4 regions of the Aminobacter sp. P9b genome follow, and region 3 is predicted to be linked to each of the others. Evidence: predicted binding sites of a transcription regulator. Region 3 holds the regulator's gene; each other region holds the start of a gene.
What was found. Region 3 encodes LexA, which represses DNA repair genes until DNA is damaged. Its sites were predicted from a motif close to TGTTCNNNNTGTGTTCNG; they were not measured.

Region 1 (6,026 bases), 340 kb from region 3:
CCGAGGCGGCCAAGGTCGAAAAGGGCGTGTGGCCGAAGGACGACAATCCGCTGGCCAATGCGCCGCACACGGCGACCGAAACGCTGGCAGGCGAGTGGAAGCACCCCTACTCGCGCCTCGAGGCGGCCTATCCCGGCGGGGATCCCGACACCGCTGCCAAGTACTGGCCGCCGGTGTCGCGCATCGACAACGTGGCCGGCGACCGCAACCTGGTCTGCGCCTGCCCGCCGCTGTCGGAATATCTCGGCGCCGCCGAGTAGGCGGATCTGAAACCAGACGAATCGGCCGGACACCTAGTCCGGCCGTATCCTTTTGCGGGCGGCTTCTCGACGGCTGTGCCTAATGGCGCAGCCGAGCCTAGGCAAACAACCGTGCCGGCTCGTAGGTTGTCGCGCCACCCGTCATATCGGCTGTAACTGCCCGGTTTCGGCCGGCGCGCTTGGCGGCGTAGAGCGCCGCGTCGGCGGCGGTCAGCATCTCATCGAGCGTCATTGCGCCATCGTCCCCGAAACAGATGCCGACGCTGACGGTGCTGCGCAGTGGCCCGAGCCTGGTGACGACGATCTCGGCGCCAAAGGAACCTCCGATAGACCGCAATATGCCGTGCACCTCATCAGGGGCGACGCCTGACATGATGACGGCAAACTCCTCACCGCCCAGCCGAAAACATTCGACGCCGTCCTGGGCATGATTCCTGACAACGTCGGCGAAGCGTTGCAGAACCGTATCGCCCGCAGCGTGACCGAAGACGTCGTTGGTGCGCTTGAAATGGTCGAGGTCGAACATGGCCAGCGCCGTCGTCGATCCGAACCGCGTGTCGCCATGGAACATCGTCAACGCCCTGCGATTCAACAAGCCGGTCAGAGGGTCGGTCAGCGTCTGGACCGTCAATTCTCGCTGGGTGCGCAGGTGATGCAGCGAAATGGTCAGCGCCCCCAGTGCCGTCATGCAGGCGACGACGACGGCGGTGTTGAGGTCTTCGGCCCAATTCTTGGGGACGGTCCCCAGAGACCACTGCCCGTCCAGAACCAGCACCAACGCACAGAGCGTGAAGGAGACGGCGGCGCTGCCAGCGAGCAGGGTGACCGCGGCCAGGATACGCCGGTCATATTCCCCGGCAGCCCAAAACATCACTGTGACTACGATCAGCAGGGCTGTGACGGTGGAATAGGCGAGGACGAAACCCAAGCCGTCGTAGCCGGAGGCGGTCACGGCCGTGATCAACACCACCGCCGCGAGCACGGGCGCCGCGGCGATCCTGTGCCAACCCTTATCAAGGTACTGAGCCGTCGAGCACAGGATGACGAAGAAGCCGGCCACCAGCAGTGTCAGGGTCAGTTGGCCAAGCCACGGCGAGGCGTTGCGGCCATATTGCCAAAAGCCGATGACATGAACGACAAGAAGTAGTATTCCGGCCGCCATCGTAAAGACGAAACGCGCTTGGCGCGCCGTCAGCCAGATGGCGAGCAGCGTCCCGCTCAGACAGGCGCCGGACAAAGCCGTCGCGAGCAAAAGGGAACCGAAGTCAAGCACGAGGCCCCCGCCTTGTTGATTGTCCGATTGATTGGGAAGCACTTATGGACTTAGCGGTCGCCCAGCAACCGCCTAAGGCCAGATCGTCGCCACTCATCAACCGGCGATTTCGGTTTGCGTTTACGAATAGTTGCACGGTTCCGTCGCGTTTGACAACATGACGCACGAACATAACCGGAACTTCTATTGCGCTGACGGCAAAACTGGCACACTTGGCAAACTGATTCGCAGCATCGGAAAACTGTATTGAGCATGGACGATAGCAACGATCTTTTCGGCAGCCTCGACAAGCAGCCGCCCCGCCCCGTGTCGCGTCCGGCGGACCCGCTGGTGCAGGCGGCAGCGGTGGCAAAGCGCCCGGTCCCGGCCGCCAAGGATGGCAGCGAGGGCTATAGTGCAGCCGATATCGAAGTGCTCGAAGGCCTTGAGCCCGTGCGCCGCCGCCCCGGCATGTATATCGGCGGCACCGACGAGAAGGCGCTGCACCATCTCTTTGCCGAAGTCATCGACAACTCGATGGACGAGGCGGTGGCCGGCCATGCGACCTTCATCGAAGTGGAGCTCGACGCAGAGGGTTTTCTGACCGTCACCGACAACGGCCGCGGCATCCCTGTCGATCCGCATCCCAAGTTCAAGAACAAGTCGGCGCTCGAAGTCATCATGACGACGCTGCATGCCGGCGGCAAGTTCGACTCGAAGGTCTATGAAACCTCCGGCGGCCTGCATGGCGTGGGCGTTTCGGTGGTCAACGCGTTGTCGGACCTGCTCGAAGTCGAGGTGGCGCGCGGCCGCCAGCTCTATCGCCAGCGCTTTTCGCGCGGCGTGCCGCAAGGCGGCCTCGAAAGCCTCGGCGACGTCCACAATCGGCGCGGCACCAGGGTGCGTTTCCATCCGGATCCCGACATCTTCGGCAAGGGCGCCCATTTCCTGCCGGCCCGCATCTACAAGATGGCGCGGTCGAAGGCCTACCTGTTCGGCGGCGTCGAGATCCGCTGGAGTTGCGACCCGGCACTGCTGAAGGAGAAGGACGAGACCCCGGCCAAGGCGGTCTTCCACTTCCCCGGCGGCCTCGGTGACTATCTCAAGGCCTCGCTCGGCGACGAGATGCAGGTGACCCGCGAAATCTTCTCGGGCAAGAGCGACAAGCAGAGCGGGCATGGCTCGATCGAATGGGCCGTCACCTGGTTTGGCGGCGACGGCTTCATCAATTCCTACTGCAACACCATCCCGACAGGCGATGGCGGCACCCACGAGATGGGCTTCCGCAACGTGCTGACGCGTGGCCTGCGCGCCTATGCCGACCTCGTCGGCAACAAGCGTGCTGCGATCGTCACCAGCGAAGACGTGATGATCTCGGCGGCGGGCATGCTGTCGGTGTTCATCCGCGAGCCCGAATTCGTCGGCCAGACCAAGGACAAGCTGGCAACGGTCGAAGCCATGCGCATCGTCGAGACGGCGATCCGCGATCCGTTCGACCACTGGCTCGCCGACAACCCGCAGGAAGCCTCCAAGCTGCTCGACTGGGTCATTGCGCGCGCCGACGAGCGCGTGCGCCGGCGCCAGGAAAAGGAAGTGTCGCGCAAGAGCGCGGTGCGCAAGCTGCGCCTGCCCGGCAAGCTGGCCGACTGCACGCAGAATGCCGCCGCAGGGGCCGAATTGTTCATCGTCGAGGGCGACTCGGCAGGTGGCTCGGCCAAGCAGGCGCGCGACCGGAAGATGCAGGCGATCCTGCCGCTGCGCGGCAAGATCCTTAACGTCGCCAGCGCCGGCAACGACAAGCTGGCGTCGAACCAGTTGATCGGCGACCTGATCCAGGCGCTGGGCTGCGGTACGCGATCCAAGTATCGCGAAGAAGACCTGCGCTACGACCGCGTCATCATCATGACCGACGCCGACGTCGACGGTGCCCACATCGCTTCGCTGCTGATCACCTTCTTCTACCAGGAAATGCCCCAGCTCGTCCGCGGCGGCCACCTCTACATGGCAGTGCCGCCGCTCTACTCGATCCGCCAGGGCGGCAAGGTGGCCTATGCCCGCGACGACGCCCACAAGGAAGAGCTGATGCGCACCGAGTTCAGCGGACGCGGCAAGGTCGAGATCGGCCGCTTCAAAGGCCTTGGCGAGATGATGGCAAGCCAGCTCAAGGAAACGACGATGGACCCCAGGAAGCGCACGCTGCTGCGCATCGAGGTCCTCGACGACGCCGACGAGACGAAGAGCGCGGTCGATGCGCTGATGGGCACCAAGCCGGAGTTGCGCTTCCGTTTCATCCAGGACCGCGCTGAATTCGCTGCAGCGGACGCGCTCGACATCTGAGGCTAACGGCGGATCAGGCCGCCGCGATCGCCAATGCGTGGCCGCGGGCGTTCTCGCGCAGGGCCTCGAGATGGATCGACTTGACCAGTCCGGCCAGTTCGCCTTCAGCGCTCTGGCCACCCAGTTCACGAAGCATCAGCCAGCTGACTTCCTGTGCTCCGGCGACGCGGCGCCCATTGGCAACCTCGCGCCAGATCTTCAGCGCCCGCAGGATGATTGCATGCGTCGCATCGGCAAGGCCGGCCGAGCGGAACAAGGCCGTCAACGCCACATCCTGCCCGGTAGACAACAACGCCCTCACCCTCGGCTCGTCTCGGCCGGTCAGCACGACCAGGGCTGCCCCGAAGAAGTCGACCTTGCCGTGGGCGAGGATGCGGATGATGAAGCTTGCAGTGAGATCACCGCGGAGCCGCAGATGTTCGACAAGCGCCGCATGCTCTTGAGCACGCGTGCCTTCGATCAGCGTCATCGAGGCTTTCACGCAGGCGTCGCGCGTCACGCGTTCGGCGCGTGCGGCACCCATCAGGGCCAAGACGAAGGGCGATGTCTTCAGGGCTTCGCCGAGTTTGACAAGAAGCAGGTGCCGGCAATCCGAAGGCAGCCGCTGATCGGCCACCAACGCCTCGCGCACACGCGCATCGCCACCAAAGCGCTCGGCAATGCGACGGAAGCTCAGCGAGGCGATATCGGCGCCATAATTCTGCAGCAGCGTGACGCAAGCCTCAGCCTCGCCCACCTCAGCAATGGCCGCCGAGAGCGACATGGAGACAGCAGGCCGGTCGGCGATGAGTTTCTGGATGGCGCACGAGCCTGAGGCGACCCGGTCGATGAGGTCGGCGTCGGTCAAAAGCGGCGAGCGCGCCAGAACCAGGGCTGCGACGTCAGGCTGATCGGATGCGAGGGCTGCGATGATCTGCAGCGGCGCGTGTGCGCTCATCGACAGCGCCTCTGCCAGCGACTGGCGCACCTTCGACGAGGGATCGTCGAGCAACAGCGTCAGCGCCGCCTCTGCGGCGCATCGGTCCTCGAACGGCAGTTCGCGATTGACGTAGGCATTGGCCAAGGCGGCTGCTGCGGCTGCGCGCTCGGCCACCTTCGCGGTGTCGATCCATCTCAGGAAATGCGAGACCACCATTCGCTTTTCTTCGCCCCCGGCAAGCCATGCCAAACCCCTGAAACCATCCTAGGAACAAATGGTTTACGAACGGTTCACCATATCCGTTAACCCGCTTGCCGCCCGCCGTGGCAGCGCCTATCAAAACGGGGCAACAGGAGAAAATGCGGATGGCCGGTCTTTTTCTTGAGGAGTTCGTAGTCGGCCAGGTGATCCGGCATCAACTCACCAAGACCGTCACCGAGAGCGACAACATGATGTTCTCGACGATGACGCTGAACCCACAGCCGCTTCACATCGACTTCGACTTTGCCGCCAAGAGCGAATGGGGCAAGCCGCTGGTCAATTCGCTCTTCACGCTCGGCCTGATGATCGGCATTTCGGTGCACGACACCACACTGGGCACCACCATCGGCAATCTCGGCATGACCGAAACCACCTTCCCGCACCCTGTCTTCCACGGCGATACCATTCGCGTCGAAACCGAAGTGCTTTCGGTGCGCGAATCGAAGTCGAAAACCGACCGTGGCATCGTCGAATTCCTGCATTGCGCCTATAATCAGCACGGCGCACTGGTCGCCAAATGCCAGCGCCAGGCAATGATGAAAAAGAAGGCCGCTTGATGCGTTCGTTGCTGTTCGTCCCCGGAGATTCGGAAAAGAAGCTCGAACGCGGGTTCTTGTCCGGCGCCGACGTCGTCATCGTCGACCTCGAGGATTCGGTGGCGCCCGACAACAAGGGTCATGCGCGCGGCGTCGCCGCCGATTTAATCGCGAGCAGAAGGCGCACGACGCGGTCCTCGATCTATGTCCGCGTCAACGACCTTTCGACCGGAATGACCGACGACGACCTGCGCGCGATCGTACCCATCGCACCGGATGGCATCATGCTGCCGAAGTCGAATTCCGGGGCTGACGTCCAGCATCTTTCGACCAAGCTCAGGGTGCACGAGGCCGAAAACGGTTTGCCGGACGGCGCGATCCGCATCATCCCGATCATCACGGAAACCGCTGCCGGCACTCTCGCAACGGCCAGCTATGCGGGTGCCAGCGCGCGCGTGGCC
Region 2 (6,026 bases), 210 kb from region 3:
GGCCATCCCATTGCAAGGCGAGAGCGACAGGCAAGAGGCCGTGCGCAGCGAGGCATTCGAGAATGGGTTCGACGGTCAGCACGGTGAGATAGCCCAGTTCCTCGGGCAAGCCGTTCTTGAGCAGGCTCGAGGTCACGATGCCCAGCGCGACCCCCCACTCGGACAGCACGACTCCGCCGCTAAAGCCGCCACGCGCCGTCGCCGAGACGATGAAATGCACATGGTCGACATTTATCAGATCGACCACCGCGTTGATCTGGGCCCGCGTGGCGAATAGGACATTCTTTTTCGACAGCGGGATCGGCGGAAAACCCAGAACGAGCACCTCGTTCAGCACGAAATCGTGGTCGGTGATCCAATCGTCGAGATGATCGCCCAATGGGACGGCCGGCAGGCTTGCGAGGCTGGGCATGGAGAACACCGCCACATCCTTGTCGGGATTAGGATGTGGCAGCGGCTTGATCGGCATAGGGGCAAGCTCCCCATATCCCAAGGCCCGTGTTGCGTCTTCCGCGAGCCGCATCAGTCGGTAGCTGTCGAGCTCGATATGGCAGGACACCATCCCTTCAACGACATGACGCGCGGTGACGAACACGCCATCGCCGACGTGAAAGGCTGAGCCAACGCCTTGATCGCCATCGGCGTTGACGCTGATCACCGCGATCAGGCTCGCGCCGTAGAGCGCGTAAAGCTCCTTGGCGCTATAGTGTCGTGCAGGTGGGGAAGCTTCGTGTTCTGGGTTCATCGAGGAATCCTAGCAATCGGCGGGCCAGGCCCATTTGAAATAGCGGTCATGGACCTCGGCAAGGTCGATCTGCGCGGCCTGCGAGACGATCGCGGCATGATAGCTGTAGGTCTTGGTCGACGGCGTGGGGCCTGGGCCGGTCGGTTGGTACGGATTCGCGATCGTGATGGGTGGCGAGATGGCGCGATAGTCGGTCTTAATGGTTTTCAACCAGCTCAGGCAGATCGTCGCGGCACCCATTGCATTGATGAAAGCGCGTCCGGCTTCGAATGAGTGTCCTTCGGTGCAGAAATCGTCGACGAGCAAGACGGTCTTTCCCGACCGGACCGGCATCGACCTGTACGCGTTCCCGGTCATGCCGCGCTGTGGGCTGGCATTCAGCAGGATCGTGGTCAACTGGTTGACAACGTCGACGCTCTTACCCGCGATACGCGCTGCCTGCGATTTTTGCGCCTTGTCGTGCCGGATCAACAGGTCCGGCAGATAGGATTTGCGCAGCGATCCGCCGAGTATGTTCAGGGCGTCAGCGATCACCGTCGGCTTCGAATCCGGCGCATGGCCAGGATAGGCGGTAATGTAGTCGATCTCGTCGACCAGGCCGGAGAAATATACGCGCGCCGCCAGCAGGCGGCCCCAGAAGGTCGAGTCGCCCATCCCGTATTTCGAGGTCGCGCGGGCGCTTGCAGAATAGGCATGAGCCTGGAGATATTGGGAGGAGAGAGTGGAGAAGGGCGCCATCGCATAGACGCGCAGCGGCCCATCGTTGATCGCCCAGAACCAGTCGTGGAGGCCTAGACAAAGGCAGTCGAGGAACCGCGCTATGTCGAGCGGGGAGAAGAACTGGAAGCCATAGGGATTGGCGGTGCCGTGCCAAATCGCGTTGAGGAACATAAGCTGGCCGGTGCTCGCGGTCCTCATATCGATGTCGCTGTTTCCGATGAACACGACCTCGCGCCGGTTCCAGCCCTGCTTCTCTAGGATGAAGTCGGTCGCGGCTGCTTTGGGTTTGTATGGCATGCCATCGGTACCGCCGATGTAATAGCCGACCGGCCCAAGCTCAGCCTCAAGCACGTCCTTGAACGATTTCGTGACGCCGGTGTTGCTGTAGGTCACGGTCCATTGCTTGTTGCTGACGAACACCGGCTCGACGCCGCGCTTCTTGAGATAGCGCAGCAATCGGAATGTCTCGGCGAGCAGGGCAGCGTCGACACCACCCTGCTTGGCCAGCACGTCGTGCAGCGAGAAGATCGCGCCCTTTAGCATCACTATTCCTCGTCAAACAAGGAGAGTTGACCCACAGGGGACGCCGCCGAGCCGCCGAGCGCGACCCGGACAAAATGATCGAACGCCTGCTGCTCGCGCGGCACGGTGAAGATCTCCCCCATCTCCTGGCCCAGCCCGGGTTCGAGCACGAGGCGATCGACCGGCCAGTCCGACAGCCGGAGGCAGGCGATCGGCCGCTTGAGTGCCGTCGCGAAGCGTACGGTATGGGCGGTGCCGCTGCGGCGCGCCCATTCGACCGGGATCACCACCCGGCCAAGGGCAGCCTGGAGCCGGTTGCGCTGGACGAAATTCTCGGCGCTATACGACGAGCACGGCAAATATTCGGAGACGATCGTGCCACCGGCCTCGAGAATTTGTCTGCGCGCAACGTCCGAGCCTTTAGGATAATTGTCGAAGATGCCGGTGCCGAGCACCGCGATTGTTGGGACGTTGGCGCGCAACGAACTTTCATGCGCGAGCTGGTCGATGCCGGCGGCGAGCCCGCTGACTGTGGCTGCCGGCCAGTCGCTGAGGCAGGCGCCGACGTAGCGTGCCAGAAACAGTCCGTCCTCGGATGGCTTGCGCGTTCCCACGATTGCCACGGCTGGCATGGCAAGCGGCGCCATCGCGCCCTGGACGAAGAGCCAATGGGGTGGCCGTTCGAGGTCGAGGAGCGCGCGCGGAAAGCGGGGATCGTCGCGGAACAGCAGCCTGACGCCCATCTCGGTCAGCCGATCTCCCATCTTCCTCGCGTCGGCCTGCGCTTTGCCCAGCACCGTGCCCCACTCCGTGGGTGCGGTGTCCCGGCCACCGACAGCCCGGCGCGGCAGCAGCTCTGCCGGCGTGTTTTCGAGCACTTCGGCGAACCGATGGCCGGCTTCGGCCAGATCGGCCAAGGTCTTGTGGCCCACCCCGCGGATCGCAGCAAGGGTAAGGAAGGCAAGCGGTTCCCTTGCGCGATCGAATGGCCGATCAAGCCGGGAAGACGCCGAGCCATTTGACCCGCCGCTTACATCGGACGCGTCCCGCAGGCTCTTGGGGGGAAAGATCATCGGCTCGGTCACAGGTTTTCGAACCCGAAATCGTCGTCAGGAAACACGCGACGGGCGATGAATAGGCCGATGATTGGCACGTTCGGGAATCGCGCCGACAAGACGATGTGCATTGCCCGATAATGGGTGCCGGCAGTCAGCACGTCGTCGACGATCGCGATCGAGTGCGGCACAGGCGCTGCGAGCGCCTCGTTGATCTGGTAGACAGCAAGCAACTCTTCGACGGTGACGCGCTCGCCATCCGCGGCCTCGTGCGACGCGGTGGTCGACTGGGTCTGCACCACCAGCGCCCGAACGTCAGGCGGCGGCTGGCGCATGGCCCGGCAAATCCGCTCAATCCGGTCGTCATGATCCGGGTGCCCCTGAGCCTTGGAGCCCGGCACCGGCACAAGAGTGGCCTCGTTGAGCCAGTTGGGGTTGAGCGCCCCGCCAACATGCTGGCCACAAGCAGCAATCGCGCGGCCCTTGTAATGATAGCCTTGGTGACCGGCGGTGCTCGGCTTTTTCTTCAGGTTGGCGATAAGCTGGTTGGTGCTGCTGAACGAATAGCCGCGATGCGAGGTATACTCGAACAGGTAATAGCAGTTGTCGTCAGCCGTCAGGCGCCAGTGGTCGTCCCGATTGCTCTCGTCGATTAGCGATAAGCGGATCTCGTCAACCAAGCGCGCTCCAAATATCCTCTGGCGTCCTAACCCGGATCGCTCCTTCCGCCTCATATCGGGCCGGCCAAGTGATATCGGTCCGTTGAAAGCAGGAGTCGAGGATGAACAACTTGCGGCCCTGATGCATCGCCGCGCGCGCCTGGGTCAGCGTGCCGGAGGTATCTCCTGCTTCGACGATGACCGTCCCCTCGGTGAGGGCGCTCATAGTCGCGTTGCGCTCGGGAAAGAAGAGCCGGTTCTGCGGCGGCGCCTGCCGCGCATAGCGCAGCACTGGCACCTGCGAGATCACCAGATGGCTCTTGGCGATCGTCTCTTGCAGCTCGGCATGCTCCTTGGGGTAGCAGGTGCCGAGTGGCGTGCCGACCACGGCGATTGTGCGCCCCCCGCGCGCAATCGCCGCTTGATGCGCGGCGGCATCGACGCCTTTTGCGAGGCCCGACACCACGGTGAAGCCGCGGTCCACCAGCTCGCGCGCCAGGCGAACCGTGCGGCGAATGCCATCTTCGGACGCTTCGCGGCTGCCGACAACGGCGATGCAGCGCGTCTCGCTGATCTCCCACGCGCCGCGATAGTAGAGCATCTCGACCGGATGCTTGGCGACGCGCAGCTTGGTCGGATAGTCGCCGGCATGGTGAATACGCACGCCGAACTGGTGTACGCCGGCCGCCTTTAGCCGCTTCAGCACGTCGGCGGCACACTGATCTGCCAGCTGCGTGGCGACGAAATCAGAGGGCAGCGCGGCAGGATCGGCGGCGAATTTTTCGGCCAGTGATTTGAAGGTAGCGCCCTTTTCGAGCCACATGGCCTCATAGGCGCCGAGCTCCCGGCGCGGCGAAATGGGCGATAGGGCGGGACCGGCATCGCTCAGTGCGAGCCGCATCAGCGTGTCCCCCATGCCGGACCGGATATATCATGTTTCATGGCACCTCGTTCCGCATGGTCGCCCCCGCAAACCAAACGCGGATCCCGCACGAGACGCGCGACTCGATTATCGGCTCCTTTGTGCGAAAGGATCGCACGCCCTATAAGCGTCGTCAATGTGTTCTTGTTATGTTCACTATCACTAAGCGAGTTGCTGGCGCAGCAACTGCCACAGCGTCAGGCATTTCCGCGCGAACGGATCCGGCTGATGTCTACCAAACTTCCGAAGTGGGCGTGCGTTGCTACTCTTCGTCGAAACGAGCCGAACGACCGCTTCTGGGTGAAGGCAAACTTTTCTCGAACGTCCGCGATGAGGCGCATACTCGCCGTGGCGGGCCGACCGAGCGTATGACACATGTCGGCGCACCTGGCGGTTATCAGCGGCCACTCGCTCTTGGCATTACAGGAGCGGGTCAGCACGCGAATATCGGCAGCTTGGAAAGTTTGAACAGCCGAGAAAGGTGCCGAACTTACCGTCTCGGCGGATCAGGTGACCGCCGCAAGATTCTCTCGGACAATGGGTTTTCGCGTCGTCAGCGCGGCTAATTTGGCTCGCACGGTATTTGCGTCGCTTGAACTCCCAAGGTGCGATGTTGTTCTCGAACCTCCAAATCCCGCGACGATGGCGTTGCGCGTCGGCCAAAGCATCGAAATACCGTTGGTCCGGCCCGTATCTTGCCAGAACCCAGGCCCAGCCGTTGGCCACCATTTCGAGTTCAATGTTGCGATATACGGTGAGCGGGCGGCCGAACGTCACCGCATCGTGCAGCCGGGTGGGGGACGTTCCAAAGGCCGCCACAGGATATTGCGCGGCAAGATAGGGTATGCAGACGATGCGCCCGTGTCGGTCAAGGCTGCCACCAGTATCCATTTTCGTTAGGATTGCGAGATCGACCGACCTTCCGCCGATCAGGCTTTCAAGAAAGACCTTCGCCTCGTGCCCACCGGGCTGGCCCAACTCTGGGGCGTCAATGAACCCGAACCTGACGGTAATTTCCAGCTCGCCCTGATGGGACGGGTTTCCCGTAACCTCGTGTGCTTTGATGCGACTGACGAAGCCATCGCCATCAAAGACGCCGAGCACGGGCATCCGGATCGTGTCGCCGTCCGGTTGCTCGGGGACGATCAGAACTGACGGCCACGGGCTCATAGAGCGTAGCATCCCACCAGTGCCTTGCTATTTCATTACACCTGCAGATCGAACGATCGATCGGCGAGACCAGCTCGGCGTGTGCACCACCTAATCTGTACTGCGACCGTGCGCTCGCGAACGGCCGCTCTTGGGAGGTTGACCCAATGCCTCGAACGGCGACTTTTAGGCGCACAGCAGTTCGTGGCCCGACCTGAACGGCGGAGCCGTTTCTGGTCTACGCCGGTCGCTTC
Region 3 (6,026 bases):
TTGCCACCGTCGCGGTCCCGACTCTATTGCAAGGCCAGGCATATGCTGCCGACGCTGTCGCTGTGGCAGACCCGGAACAGGCCGAATATGTGCGCGTTTGCGATGTCTATGGTCCGGGCTTCTTCTACTTGCCCGGCACCGAGACCTGCCTGCGTGTCTCGGGCTATGTCCGTTATGACATCGGTGTCGGCGAGCTTCTCGGTTCCGATGTCGATGGCGATGGAAACGGCGACACCTACTACAAGCGCGCGCGTGCTGCTCTGCAGACCGACGCCCGTTCGCAGACCGAGTTCGGCACTCTGCGGGCCTATATGCAGGTCAACTTCGACTACGACAGGGGCGGCGCAATCTGGAATTACGAAGATATTTCCGGAACTGGCAGTGCCATGTACATCAACCATGCCTATCTCGAGCTTGGCGGCTTCAGGGCAGGCATGACGGATTCGGTTTTCTCGACGTTCACCGACTACGCTGGAGACGTCATCAACGATTGGTTGCTGGGCTTCGGTCCTTTCCGCACCCAGCAGATTTCCTACACCTATACCGGCCCACTCGGGTTCGCCGCCACGATCGCTCTCGAAACGGGGTCCGGAACGAACGCTGTCGAAGATTACGTCCCGAACGTCGTCGCCGGCGGCTCGTTCACCCAGGGCTGGGGCAAGGTCGCCACGGTTGCCGCCTATGACAGCCGCAACGATGTGTGGGCAGGCAAGGCGCGGGTCGACGTCGATGTGACGGACACCATTTCGCTGTTTGGCATGGTCGGCTACAAGTCGGAGGCAGACACCCGCAACTACTACGGCAACTGGGGCGGTTCCTGGGCCGTCTGGGGCGGCGGTTCGGCCAAATTTGGCGAAAAGACACGCTTCAACGCACAACTCGCCTACGACGACGACAGCAATCTCGTGGCGGTCGCCAATGTGGCCTACACTCTGGTTGAGAACTTCGTCGTCACTCCCGAACTCGTCTATGCGGACAATCTGGACGATGCCGGCGACGGCTCTGTGAGCGGGTTCCTGCGCCTCCAGGCCTCATTCTAAACAGAAGACGGGGAGCAACTGCTCCCCGTCTTCGACAAGCAATTCTGGCGGGCGTCGTCGCGGCGCCCTGACCGCCCTCCGAGCCCAAAGGCCGTTCCAGCAATACGGAAAATTCAGCCTGCACGCTACGCAGGGCTTCGCCGCCGGCGTCGGCCCCTTCAGGAAATATAAACAGTTGCAGAACACAACTGGAACAGATAGCGTTTGTTCCGGGTTTGTTTTTCTTTTGATTCCTCAGGGGTGGCCATGCTGACGCGCAAACAACACGAGCTTCTGCTGTTCATTCACGAGCGGCTGAAGGAAGCAGGCATCCCGCCATCCTTCGACGAAATGAAGGAGGCGTTGGACCTCGCCTCCAAATCCGGCATCCATCGGCTGATCACGGCGCTCGAGGAGCGTGGTTTCATCCGCCGCCTGCCCAACCGGGCACGTGCGCTTGAAGTGCTGCGCCTGCCCGATTCGATCGCGCCCGGCCTCAACGCGGCACGAAAGTTCTCGCCGAGCGTCATCGAGGGCAGCCTTGGCCGTAAACCGGAGCCATCGCGATCGTTCTCGCACGGCAATGACGACGACGTCGGCGCGGCGGTCACCATACCGGTCATGGGGCGCATCGCCGCCGGTGTGCCGATCGACGCGATCCAGCACAAGACTCATTCGATTTCGGTGCCGCCGGATATGATCATGGGCGGCGAGCATTATGCGCTCGAGGTCAAGGGCGATTCGATGATCGAGGCCGGCATCTTCGACGGCGACACGGTCGTCATCCGCAGTTCCAATACCGCCAATCCCGGCGAGATCATCGTCGCATTGGTCGATGACGAGGAAGCAACCCTCAAGCGCTTCCGCCGCAAGGGCGCCTCGATCGCCCTGGAAGCCGCCAATCCGGCCTATGAAACCCGTATCTTCGGGCCTGACCGGGTCAAGGTGCAGGGTAAGCTCGTCGGGCTGATCCGCCGCTACTGATCCTTGCATGCATGTCGGGAGCGCATTGCGCGCGACCTACTGAGCTGGCGTTGCCGGCTCCGGTGCGCCCTGACGTTTACTTTCCCGCCGATAGGGCGGCAGTCCCCTCGCCTCGCGGGAGAATTCTCGTTGCGCATGCCAGGGCCGGTATGGCGTGGCCACAGCGTGGCGGATGTCGACCTGCTGAGGAACGCCTCCCCCGCCAGGCGTCAGGAATATCGCCGCACTTCCCAAGCGTGCCAATTCACGGCTGGTGAGAACGATCGCAGCTGAGTGCGTACACACGTTGACTGCAGTGGCGTCGTTGACGACAAGAAGGTCAGCGGTGGCACAGGCGCGCCTGGCGGCTACCGCGCTTTCTGCATGAGCAACCTGCACGCCCGAGGGGTGCTCGACGAGACACAAGCCGTCGGCGCAGGAAAAGGCAGTGCCACTGCCGGAAGGGCTTGCGACGCCTGGGCTGGTCGCATTGTTCCGCTTGCTCTGGTTCGCCGGCCCCAGGCGCGTGGGGCCGACCACGTCCTCGGTCACCAAGGCACGTTTCCAATTGTCGATTGTGAACTGGTTTGGCCGAGCACGATTGACTGCAAGCCTGCCTGCACCAACCGGTACGCCCATCAGGCGCGCGTCCTCCGAGACCAGCACGTCCGGCGCTTCCGCATTCATCAATGCCAGCAGGGCGAGAGCCGCAAGCGGCAGAGCGGCAACGCGCAGCCAGGTCGTGGCCATCGATGCGATGATCAGCGCCACCGTGACAAGGACGACCGAATGCGTCGACACCAGCCCGACCGCGTCGACAGGCGAGTGCTCGGAAAACCATTTGGCCAGCGCGATCATGGCCGTCAGGCCGGCACCCATCGTATCGAGGAAGATGCCATCGAGGCGGAACGGCATGAAGAGGCCGGCAAGCACGGCAAACGGCATGACCAGTACCGAGACGATCGGCATCACTGCCAGATTGGCGACAAGACTGAGCGGCGAGACGCGCTGGAAATGCCAGGCGCCGAAGACAGCAGTGGCAAGACCTGCGATCACCGAGGTCGCGGCAAGCCCGACCGCCATCGTAGCCAACCAGCGCCACAGCTTTGAGGGCATCGACCGCTGGATGGCCGGTTGAGCTTGCTGCTCACGCCGATCGGACCACCAGGCATAGGCGCCGACAAGTGCTGCAGTCGCGGCAAACGACATCTGGAAGCTCGGGCCGACCACCTCGTGCGGCGAGATGACGATGACCACGATGGCCGAGATCGCCAGATTGCGCATGGTCAAGGAGGCCCTGTCGAACAGCACCGCCGTCAGCATCACAGCCAGCATGATGAAGCTGCGTTGCGCTGCGACCTCCGCCCCGGAAACGAACAGATAGCCCGCTGTCGCGGCCAAGGCGGCGCTTGCCGCGTATTTCTTCACCGGACGATGCGAGGAGAAGGCTGGAAAGGCGGCGAAGCCCAGCCGCATCAGCAACATCACCGTGCCGGCGACCATCGCCATGTGCAGGCCCGAGATCGAAATGATGTGGTAGAGGCCGGTGCGCCGCAGCGCCTCGTTGACGTCTTCCGGGATGCCGCCACGCACGCCGACGACCAGCGCCGCAGCAATTTCCCCTTCAGCACCACCGATGCGATCGCGAATGCGCTGGGCGATGCGGTCGCGCGCGTTTTCCACCCAGGCTGATGCCTGGCCCACGGCCGATGGCGGCTTAGCAGCAGCGGCAAGCTCCGGACCCTTCATGAAAAAGCCGCTGGCGCCGATGCCATCGAAATAGCTTTCGAAGGAGAAGTCGTAGCTTCCCGGGCGCACCGGGCCTGACGGCGGCATCAGCCTGGCGTAGCCTGTCACTTGCGAACCGGCCCTCACGCCTTCGGGGACCTTGCGGGCGATGAGCCGCACGCGATCCGGCGCATAGCGCAACACCGGCCGTTCGGTCGCCAGGATATCGAGGGTCAGGCGCAGACGGCCGTTGTCGAGGGTATCTATCTCGACTACCCGCCCTGTGATGCCGGCCGATATCGCCGCGCCGAGCATCTTGGTTGCCATCCGTTCCGTTTCAATCTTGGCAATGGCCATGCCGAGCAGGCAGATGGCCGCAGCAGCAAGCGCGTAATAAGCCAGCCTGTTCGTACGCGTCAGAAATGCGAGCACAGCCAATAGCGCGAAGGCTGCGGCCAGCGGTACAAGGGGCGGTTCGGCACGAAAGCTGAAATAGGCAAGCGCCCCGATCGCCAGAAAGACCGGCACGAGCAGGAATGCGGCGCCACGATCGAGTTCGGTTTCGATAGCCACGCGAGTGGCTCGCATGGACGAGCGGAGAGCGGCACCTTGGTCCGACCATGGCGACGACCGGGGAAAATAGTGCCGTGGCGCCCGCGGCGAGGCGTCGCCCGGGGCATCAACCTCAAGCGCGCTCGGCCGTGCCCATGCCACGGCGGGCGCAACGGGGCCGCCCAGCAACGCGCGCTCGCTGGTCTCGACCACCGGAATGTTACCGGATTCCCCCTCCCGCACGCGGTCGCCCATCGGGCCTGCCTCTTGCGCCCCAGACCTTCTATGCTACATCAACGCCACCGAAACGCCATGCGCCGCCGGTCTTCGGCCAAGCGCGCTATGCCTCCCTTGGAAATCGCCATGTCCGTCGTCACCCGCTTCGCCCCCTCGCCCACCGGCTACCTGCACATCGGTGGTGCGCGCACGGCTCTCTTCAACTGGCTCTATGCCCGCCACACCGGCGGCACCATGCTGCTGCGCATCGAGGACACCGACCGCGAGCGCTCGACCGATGCTGCCACCGCGGCAATTCTCGAGGGCCTCACCTGGCTCGGCCTGACCTGGGAGGGCGAGCCGACCTCGCAATTCGAGCGCGCGCCGCGCCACCGCGAGGTCGCCGAGGAGCTCGTCCGCATGGGCAAGGCTTATTACTGCTACGCTTCGCAGGACGAGCTGACCGAAATGCGCGAGAAGGCCCGCGCCGAAGGCCGTCCGCCGCGCTACGATGGGCGCTGGCGCGACCGCGATCCGGCGGAAGCCCCGGCAGGCGTGAAGCCGGTGATCCGCATCAAGGCGCCGACAGAGGGCGAGACGCTGGTGCGTGACCGCGTGCAGGGCGACGTGCGCTTTCCCAACAAGGATCTCGACGATTTCATCATCCTGCGCTCGGATGGCGTGCCGACCTACATGCATGCCGTCGTCGTCGACGACCATGACATGGGCGTCACCCACATCATCCGCGGCGACGACCACCTGACCAACGCCGCGCGCCAGACGATCATCTATGTCGCCATGGGCTGGGATGTGCCTGTCATGGCCCACATCCCGCTGATCCATGGTGCCGACGGCGCAAAGCTGTCCAAGCGCCATGGCGCGCTTGGTGTCGATGCCTATCGCGCCATGGGCTACCTGCCCGAGGCATTGCTCAACTATCTCGCCCGCCTCGGCTGGAGCCATGGCGACGACGAGGTGATGAGCATCGAGGACATGATCCGCTGGTTCGAGATCGAGGACGTCAACAAGGGTGCGGCGCGCTTCGACTTCGCCAAGCTCGAGGCGCTGAACGGCGTCCACATGCGCCAGATGGACGACAGGAAGCTGTTCGACATCTTTGTGGCGACCTTGCCCTACCTGCCCGGCGGCGATGCGATCCTCGCCAGGCTCGACGACAAGCGCAAGGCGCAGCTGCTGGCCGCCATGCCCGGTCTCAAGGAGCGCGCCAAGACGCTGATCGAGCTTGCGGATGGCGCAGGCTTCCTGGTTGCCGAGCGTCCCTTGCCTCTCGACGACAAGGCGGCAGCGCTTCTGGCCGGTCCGGCCAAGGATGTGCTCAAGGGCGCGCACGCGGCGCTGGCCGGCGTCAACGAGGACTGGAACGCCGCTTCGGCGGAGGCAGCGATCCGCGAATTTGCCGGGCGCGAGAACGTCAAGTTGGGAGCCGTCGCACAGCCCTTGCGTGCAGCCCTGACGGGCAAAAGCACGTCTCCCGGCGTGTTCGATGTGTTGGCCGTCCTGGGGCGCGACGAAAGTCTAGCCCGCATT
Region 4 (6,026 bases), 1.0 Mb from region 3:
ATCCGCTCCTACAGCTTCGACCAGTTCTGCGTCTTGCAGATCAGGCCGCCGAGCACGCAGCCCTTCATCTTGAGGTTCGAGCCGGCGAGGCTGGCCTTGCCGGTGTAGGTCTTGTCGTTGGCCGGATCGGTGATCTTGCCCGAATAGGCGCTGTCGCCATCGGCATTGAAGGTACCGATCTTCTTGCCGGCATGCTTGCCGTCTTTCAGCGTGATACAGAAGCTGCCGCCGCAGGACGCGATTGCGGCAGTCGAGCCCGCTTCGGTCTTCCAGCTGCCTTCGATCGGATCGGCATGGGCCGCACCGGCCAGCATCATCGTGGCCGCCACGGCCACGCTCATCTTGCGAAACATTGAAGTCCTCCCGGTTGGTATCTTGCTCAGGCATCTCCCCCGCCTGACGTTTACGCAAACGTAAGCGTAATGCAGCTCTGGCGAAAACGAAAGCGGTGCCGCAGGGGAAGCCGGAAGCATTTTTGAGCCCTGAAAACACCGGCATAGCGCTCTGAAATTCACCGATGGCGACGGATGAAAGCTGCGCGTGGTTATCAAAGACTTTCGCGTCCGGGCGCAAATTTTCATCGCATTTTCTCCAAATCCCAGCCGGCGCAACGGTTCCTATCCTTAATGAATTCCGAGGTTTACCCTTTGTTTTAGGTTTGTTTTCCTGGAATTAAGCACGCCATTTAACGCCGGATTCAAGGCTCGGCGGCATCCTCGGAAGCATCGAAAGAGCAGCTCGGGGGACACCAGCGGGCCCGCTCTCGGGAGACAGACAGGGGATAAGAAAATGGCACGTTTCGAAATCTTTGATGCTGGCTTCGGCGCGATGGGTTCCACCGCTCAGGCCGACATACTTCTGGAATTGGGCATGATGTATGCCACCGGCCGCGATTGCGAGGTCGACGTCGTTACCGCCCACAAATGGTTCAATATCGCCGCGATCAAGGGCTCTGCCCGCGCTGCCGAGTTGCGCTCGGAATTGTCCGGCTCGATGTCCAAGCTCGACATCGTCAAGGCGCTGCGCGAAGCCCGCGAATGGATGACCACGCACTGAATACTGCTTCCGGGGGGAAGATCGAGGTCGCCCGTATGGCGGCTTCCAATAACAACAACGCGACGGCCTGAAGGACGGGCGAGGCGCGATCGGAATAACAGGGCAGGCGGATTGCGACGGGGCCACAGACGCTCCGCGACGTTCTCCACGAAAAAGGCCGCGACCGATCGAAACAAGATCGGCGCGGCTTTTTTGTTTTTTCCAGGCGATTACCCGATTGCCGGCATCATTGCCGGCAGTGCCGCTTGCAGGCACAATGTTCCGATGCCCATGCGCCAAGACAAGGCACAACTTGGGTGAGAGGTTTCCGGCGCATTTGAAGTATGGCGCGCGGCATCGCCGGCGCGCCCAGGGAGAGGGAAAAATGCATTTCAAACGTTCAGTTGGCGCATTGCTCGCGCTGTCGCTCAGTGCCGGCGTGGCATTTGCCGAAGACATCACTGTCGCCGTCGTCGGGCCGATGACTGGCCAGCTCGCCAACATCGGCGACCAGTTCCGCCAGGGCGCCGAGGCTGCCGTCAAGGCGATCAACGAAAAAGGCGGCGTCCTGGGCCGCCAGCTCAAGCTTTCGGTCGAGGACGATGTCTGCGATCCCAAGCAGGCGGTTTCCGTTGCCAACCGCATCGTTGCCAACGGCATCAAGTTCATCGACGGCCATGCCTGCTCGGGCTCGAGCATTCCGGCGTCGGCCGTTTATGCCGAGAGCGGCGCGCTGATGATGTCGCCGGCGTCTTCGAACCCGATCATGACCGACGATGCGGCTGCCAAGGGCTGGTCGACGATCATGCGTCTCTATACCCGCGACGACGCGCAGGGCGCGTTCATCGGGCCGTGGATCGCCGAGAAGTACAAGGGCAAGAACGTTGTCGTGCTGCACGACAAGAGCGCCTACGGCCAGGGCGTGGCCGATGCCGTCAGGAAGACGATGAATGCCGGCGGCCTCACCGAACTCCTGTACGAAGGCATCAATGCCGGCGAGAAGGACTATTCGGCGCTCGTCACCAAGCTCAAGGAACTCAAGGCCGATGTCGTCTATTTCGGCGGCTACCACCCCGAGGCCGGCCTCATCCTGCGCCAGTCGGCGGAGCAGAACTTCAAGTATCAGCTGATCATGCCGGACTCGATCGCCTCGCCTGAATTCTGGCAGATCGCCGGCCCGGCCGGCGAAGGCACGATGTTCGTCTTCCCGTCCGACCCCCAGGCCAAGCCCGAAGCCAAGGAAGCGGTCGAGAAGATCAAGGCCGGCGGTTTCGTGCCGGAAGGCTTTACCTTGTTCTCCTACGCCACCATCCAGGCCTTCGCGCAGGGCATCGAGCGCGCCGGCACCGACGATCCGATGAAGGTCGCCGAGGCGCTCAAGGACGGCAAGCCGATCAGCACCGTCGTTGGCGACGTCGTCTTCGACGAGAAGGGCGATCTGAAGAACGCGAGCTACGACATCAACCAGTGGCATGACGGCAAGTACGCGCCGATCAAGCAGTAAGCTTTCCTGGAAATGCTGAACTGTTGCAATGGCCGGGCTTGTCCCGGCCATTGTCGTTTTCGCGGGCTTGGCGCAAGATGGCGCATTCGCACTCGGACGTAAAACGCGCGCCGTTTTGGCTGCGAGTTCGCTTCGTGCGTCGATTTCAGGAGGAACCGAGCCATGAGCCTTCGTATCAACGACACCGCCCCGGATTTCAAAGCCGACACCACGGAAGGCCCGATCAGCTTTCACGACTGGATCGGCGACGGCTATGCCGTGCTGTTTTCGCACCCCAAGGATTTCACGCCGGTCTGCACGACCGAACTCGGCTACATGGCCGGGTTGAAGTCCGATTTTGCCAGCCGCAACGCCAAGATGATCGGCATTTCGGTCGATCCGGTCGAAAACCATCACAAATGGAAAGCCGATATCGAGCAGCTGTCGGGCAACAAGGTCGACTACCCGATGATCGGCGATCCGACGCTTGCCGTAGCCAAGCTCTATGACATGCTGCCTGCCGGTGCGGGCGACAGCTCGGAAGGCCGGACCCCGGCAGACAACGCCACGGTGCGCTCGGTGTTCGTCATCGGCCCGGACAAGAAGGTCAAGCTCACACTGACCTATCCGATGTCGACCGGCCGCAACTTCGACGAGATCCTGCGTGCCCTGGATTCAATCCAGCTGACGGCCAAGTACCAGGTCGCTACGCCCGTGCAGTGGAAGCAAGGCGACGACGTCATCGTCACCGCTGCCGTGTCCGACGAGGACGCCATCAAGCGCTTCGGCTCGTTCGAGCGCGTGCTGCCCTATCTCCGGAAGACCAAGCAGCCGACCACGCACTGATCCGCAACGGACTACTACAAGAAGCCGCGCCCCTGGCGCGGCTTCTTGTTTACTGCGTCAGCTCATGCCGACATAGCGGCCGGGACGGTGGTTGATGGCAATAATCAGATTGAGTACCGCAGCACCCGCCACTGACAGCGCCACCTTCGACCAGTCGAGATAGAACAGCGATATGAACAGGATGGTCAGGTCGACCGCGAGCTGGAAATAGCCGGCGCGGATGCCGTGATTGTCCTGCAGGTAGAGCGCCAGGATGTTGAAGCCGCCGAGCCCGGCGCGGTGGCGAAACAGCACCAGAAGCCCCATCCCCATCAGTCCGCCGCCGGCGACCGCCGCATAGAGCGGATCGACATGCGCGATGCCGATCCACTCCGGCGTCAGCCGCGACAAGACTGAAATCAGCGCCACGGCTGCAAATGTGCGTAGCGCGAACGGCCAGCCCATGCGCTTCACCGCGAGATAGTAGAAGGGCAGGTTGATGACGAAGAACACCGCGCCGAAGCCGTAGCCGGTCACATACTGGATGAGCAGCGCCAGCCCGGCCGAGCTGCCAGTGATCAGCCCGGCATGGGTGTAGAGCACCAGCCCCAGCGCCACCAGCGTCGTGCCGGTCAGCAGCGCCAGCACGTCCTCGTAGAGCCCATGCGGGATGGCTTCGCTGTTGGTCTCGGTCACGGTATCGCCTGTCGTTGATTGTTGCACCGCAGCCCTAAGACGTCAGCCCGAAAATCGAAACCCATTTCCGGGCTGGAGTTGCGCTTTCGCAAACGGCAGCACTATTCCTCGAAGCGCACCAGCACCGTTCCGTCGGTCACCTGCGCGCCTTCCATGGCGATCTCCTGGATCACCCCGTCATGGGTGGCGGCAATGGTGTGTTCCATCTTCATCGCCTCGAGCACCAGCAGCGGCTGGCCCTTGGTGACCTTGTCGCCCTTGGCCGCACGTACCAGCTTGACCAGCCCCGGCATCGGCGCGCGCATACTCGAAGTGCCTTCGCCGATCTCGGTTGCGCGCGCAAACGGGTCGCTGATCGCGAAGTCGAAGGAACGCCCGTTTTCGAAGACGGTGACGTGGCCGGGCCAACTGGCGACCGTTGCCACGCTCGTATCGGCAGTGTCGGTTGAAAGCACAAAGGCTTCGCTGCCGTCCGGACGGACATCGAAGCGACCGTCGGGCCGTGCCATAATGTGGGCGACGATCTCCGCGCCGCCAAACGACAGGCTCGCCCGCCGCGCCAGCGGGTTGAAATGTGCGTAGCCGGCGATGCTGGACCACGGATCGGCAGAGGCGTCCGCATTGCCGGCACCGGTCGCAGCGAGGGCTGCCAGCGCCACGGCACGGCTGCTGGGCGCCGCGCTCGTCGTCAGTTCCTCCTGCTTGCGCCCGATCAACCCGGTGTCGACATCGCCGGAGGCGAAGTCGACATCGCGGGCAAGGGCTGCCAGGAACGCAGCATTGGTGGTTGAACCCGCCACTTCCGTGTGGGTAACCGCTTCCGCCAGCGCGTCGAGCGCGCTCGCGCGGTCGGCACCGTGTGTCACCACCTTGGCAATCATCGGATCGTAGAACGGCGAGATGACATCGCCCTGGCGCACGCCGGTCTCGATGCGGATTTCGGTGCCTGCGGCGGTCTCGGTCGGGAACCTGAGATGATGCAGCGTGCCGATCGCCGGCAGGAACCCCTTGGCCGGGTCTTCGGCGTAGAGCCGTGCTTCGAAAGCGTGGCCATCAAGCCCGATGCCGTCCTGCCCGACGGGAATTTCCTCGCCCGCGGCCACGCGCAACTGCCATTCGACCAGGTCGACACCCGTCACCATTTCCGTCACCGGATGCTCGACTTGCAGGCGCGTGTTCATCTCCATGAACCAGAAGCGGTCGGGCTTCAGCCCGTCCGATGCATCGACGATGAACTCGATCGTGCCCGCACCCGAATATCCGATCGCCTTGGCGGCCTTCACCGCGGCATCGGTCATCGCCGCGCGCAGCTCGGCCGTCATGCCGGGGGCAGGGGCTTCCTCGATCACCTTCTGGTGCCGGCGTTGTGCCGAGCAGTCGCGCTCGAACAGATGCACGGCATTGCCATGGTTGTCGCCGAACACCTGCACCTCGATGTGGCGCGGCTTGTCGACATATTTTTCGACCAGCACCCGGTCGTCGCCGAAGGCTGCTTTGGCCTCGCGCCGGGCGCCCGACAGGGCGTCGGAGAAGTCGTCGGGATGGTCGACCCGGCGCATGCCCTTGCCGCCGCCGCCGGCGCGCGCCTTGATCAGCACGGGATAGCCGATCTCGCGCGCCTTGCTGGCAAGGATCACGATCTCCTGCGCTTCGCCGTGATAGCCCGGCACCACCGGCACGCCGGCTTTTTCCATCAGCCGCTTGGCCGCGTCCTTCAGCCCCATGGCGCGGATCGAATCCGCCGAAGGGCCGATGAAGACGAGGCCCGCCGCCGTCACTTGGTCGACGAAGTCGGGATTTTCCGACAGGAAGCCATAGCCGGGATGGATCGCCTCGGCGCTGGTCGCCTTGGCCGCCGCGATGATGACGTCGCCGCGCAGGTAGCTTTCGGCGACAGGCGAGCCGCCGATATGCACGGCCTCGTCGGCCATCGCGACATGCAGCGCGCGCGCATCGGCGTCCGAATACACCGCGACCGTCTTCACGC

Region 1: a site for LexA is predicted at 1,698-1,715, ahead of parE (DNA topoisomerase IV subunit B). Genes of this name have one in related genera too.
Region 2: a site for LexA is predicted at 4,763-4,780, ahead of WHT83_RS18140 (DNA-processing protein DprA). Genes of this name have one in related genera too.
Region 4: a site for LexA is predicted at 649-666, ahead of WHT83_RS11960 (sel1 repeat family protein). Genes of this name have one in related genera too.

The regions. Positions count from the first base shown of each region.
Region 1 is NZ_CP150082.1:3,139,061-3,145,086, reverse strand. Features, by position in the region: gene gcvP (aminomethyl-transferring glycine dehydrogenase) at 1-260, shown strand, start outside; gene WHT83_RS15535 (diguanylate cyclase) at 358-1,533, opposite strand; gene parE (DNA topoisomerase IV subunit B) at 1,786-3,849, shown strand; gene WHT83_RS15525 (DUF2336 domain-containing protein) at 3,863-4,984, opposite strand; gene WHT83_RS15520 (MaoC family dehydratase) at 5,134-5,586, shown strand; gene WHT83_RS15515 (HpcH/HpaI aldolase/citrate lyase family protein) at 5,586-6,026, shown strand, end outside.
Region 2 is NZ_CP150082.1:3,683,946-3,689,971, reverse strand. Features, by position in the region: gene WHT83_RS18160 (serine protease) at 1-658, opposite strand, end outside; gene WHT83_RS18155 (HAD family hydrolase) at 755-1,975, opposite strand; gene WHT83_RS18150 (DNA-processing protein DprA) at 2,011-2,919, opposite strand; gene WHT83_RS18145 (hypothetical protein) at 3,069-3,722, opposite strand; gene WHT83_RS18140 (DNA-processing protein DprA) at 3,715-4,602, opposite strand; gene WHT83_RS18135 (topoisomerase DNA-binding C4 zinc finger domain-containing protein) at 5,044-5,793, opposite strand.
Region 3 is NZ_CP150082.1:3,474,907-3,480,932, forward strand. Features, by position in the region: gene WHT83_RS17100 (porin) at 1-1,040, shown strand, start outside; gene lexA (transcriptional repressor LexA) at 1,287-2,003, shown strand; gene WHT83_RS17110 (ComEC/Rec2 family competence protein) at 2,040-4,283, opposite strand; gene gltX (glutamate--tRNA ligase) at 4,620-6,026, shown strand, end outside.
Region 4 is NZ_CP150082.1:2,427,987-2,434,012, forward strand. Features, by position in the region: gene WHT83_RS11955 (DUF2147 domain-containing protein) at 9-353, opposite strand; gene WHT83_RS11960 (sel1 repeat family protein) at 790-1,056, shown strand; gene WHT83_RS11965 (ABC transporter substrate-binding protein) at 1,421-2,539, shown strand; gene WHT83_RS11970 (peroxiredoxin) at 2,702-3,364, shown strand; gene WHT83_RS11975 (YitT family protein) at 3,422-4,039, opposite strand; gene WHT83_RS11980 (biotin carboxylase N-terminal domain-containing protein) at 4,141-6,026, opposite strand, start outside.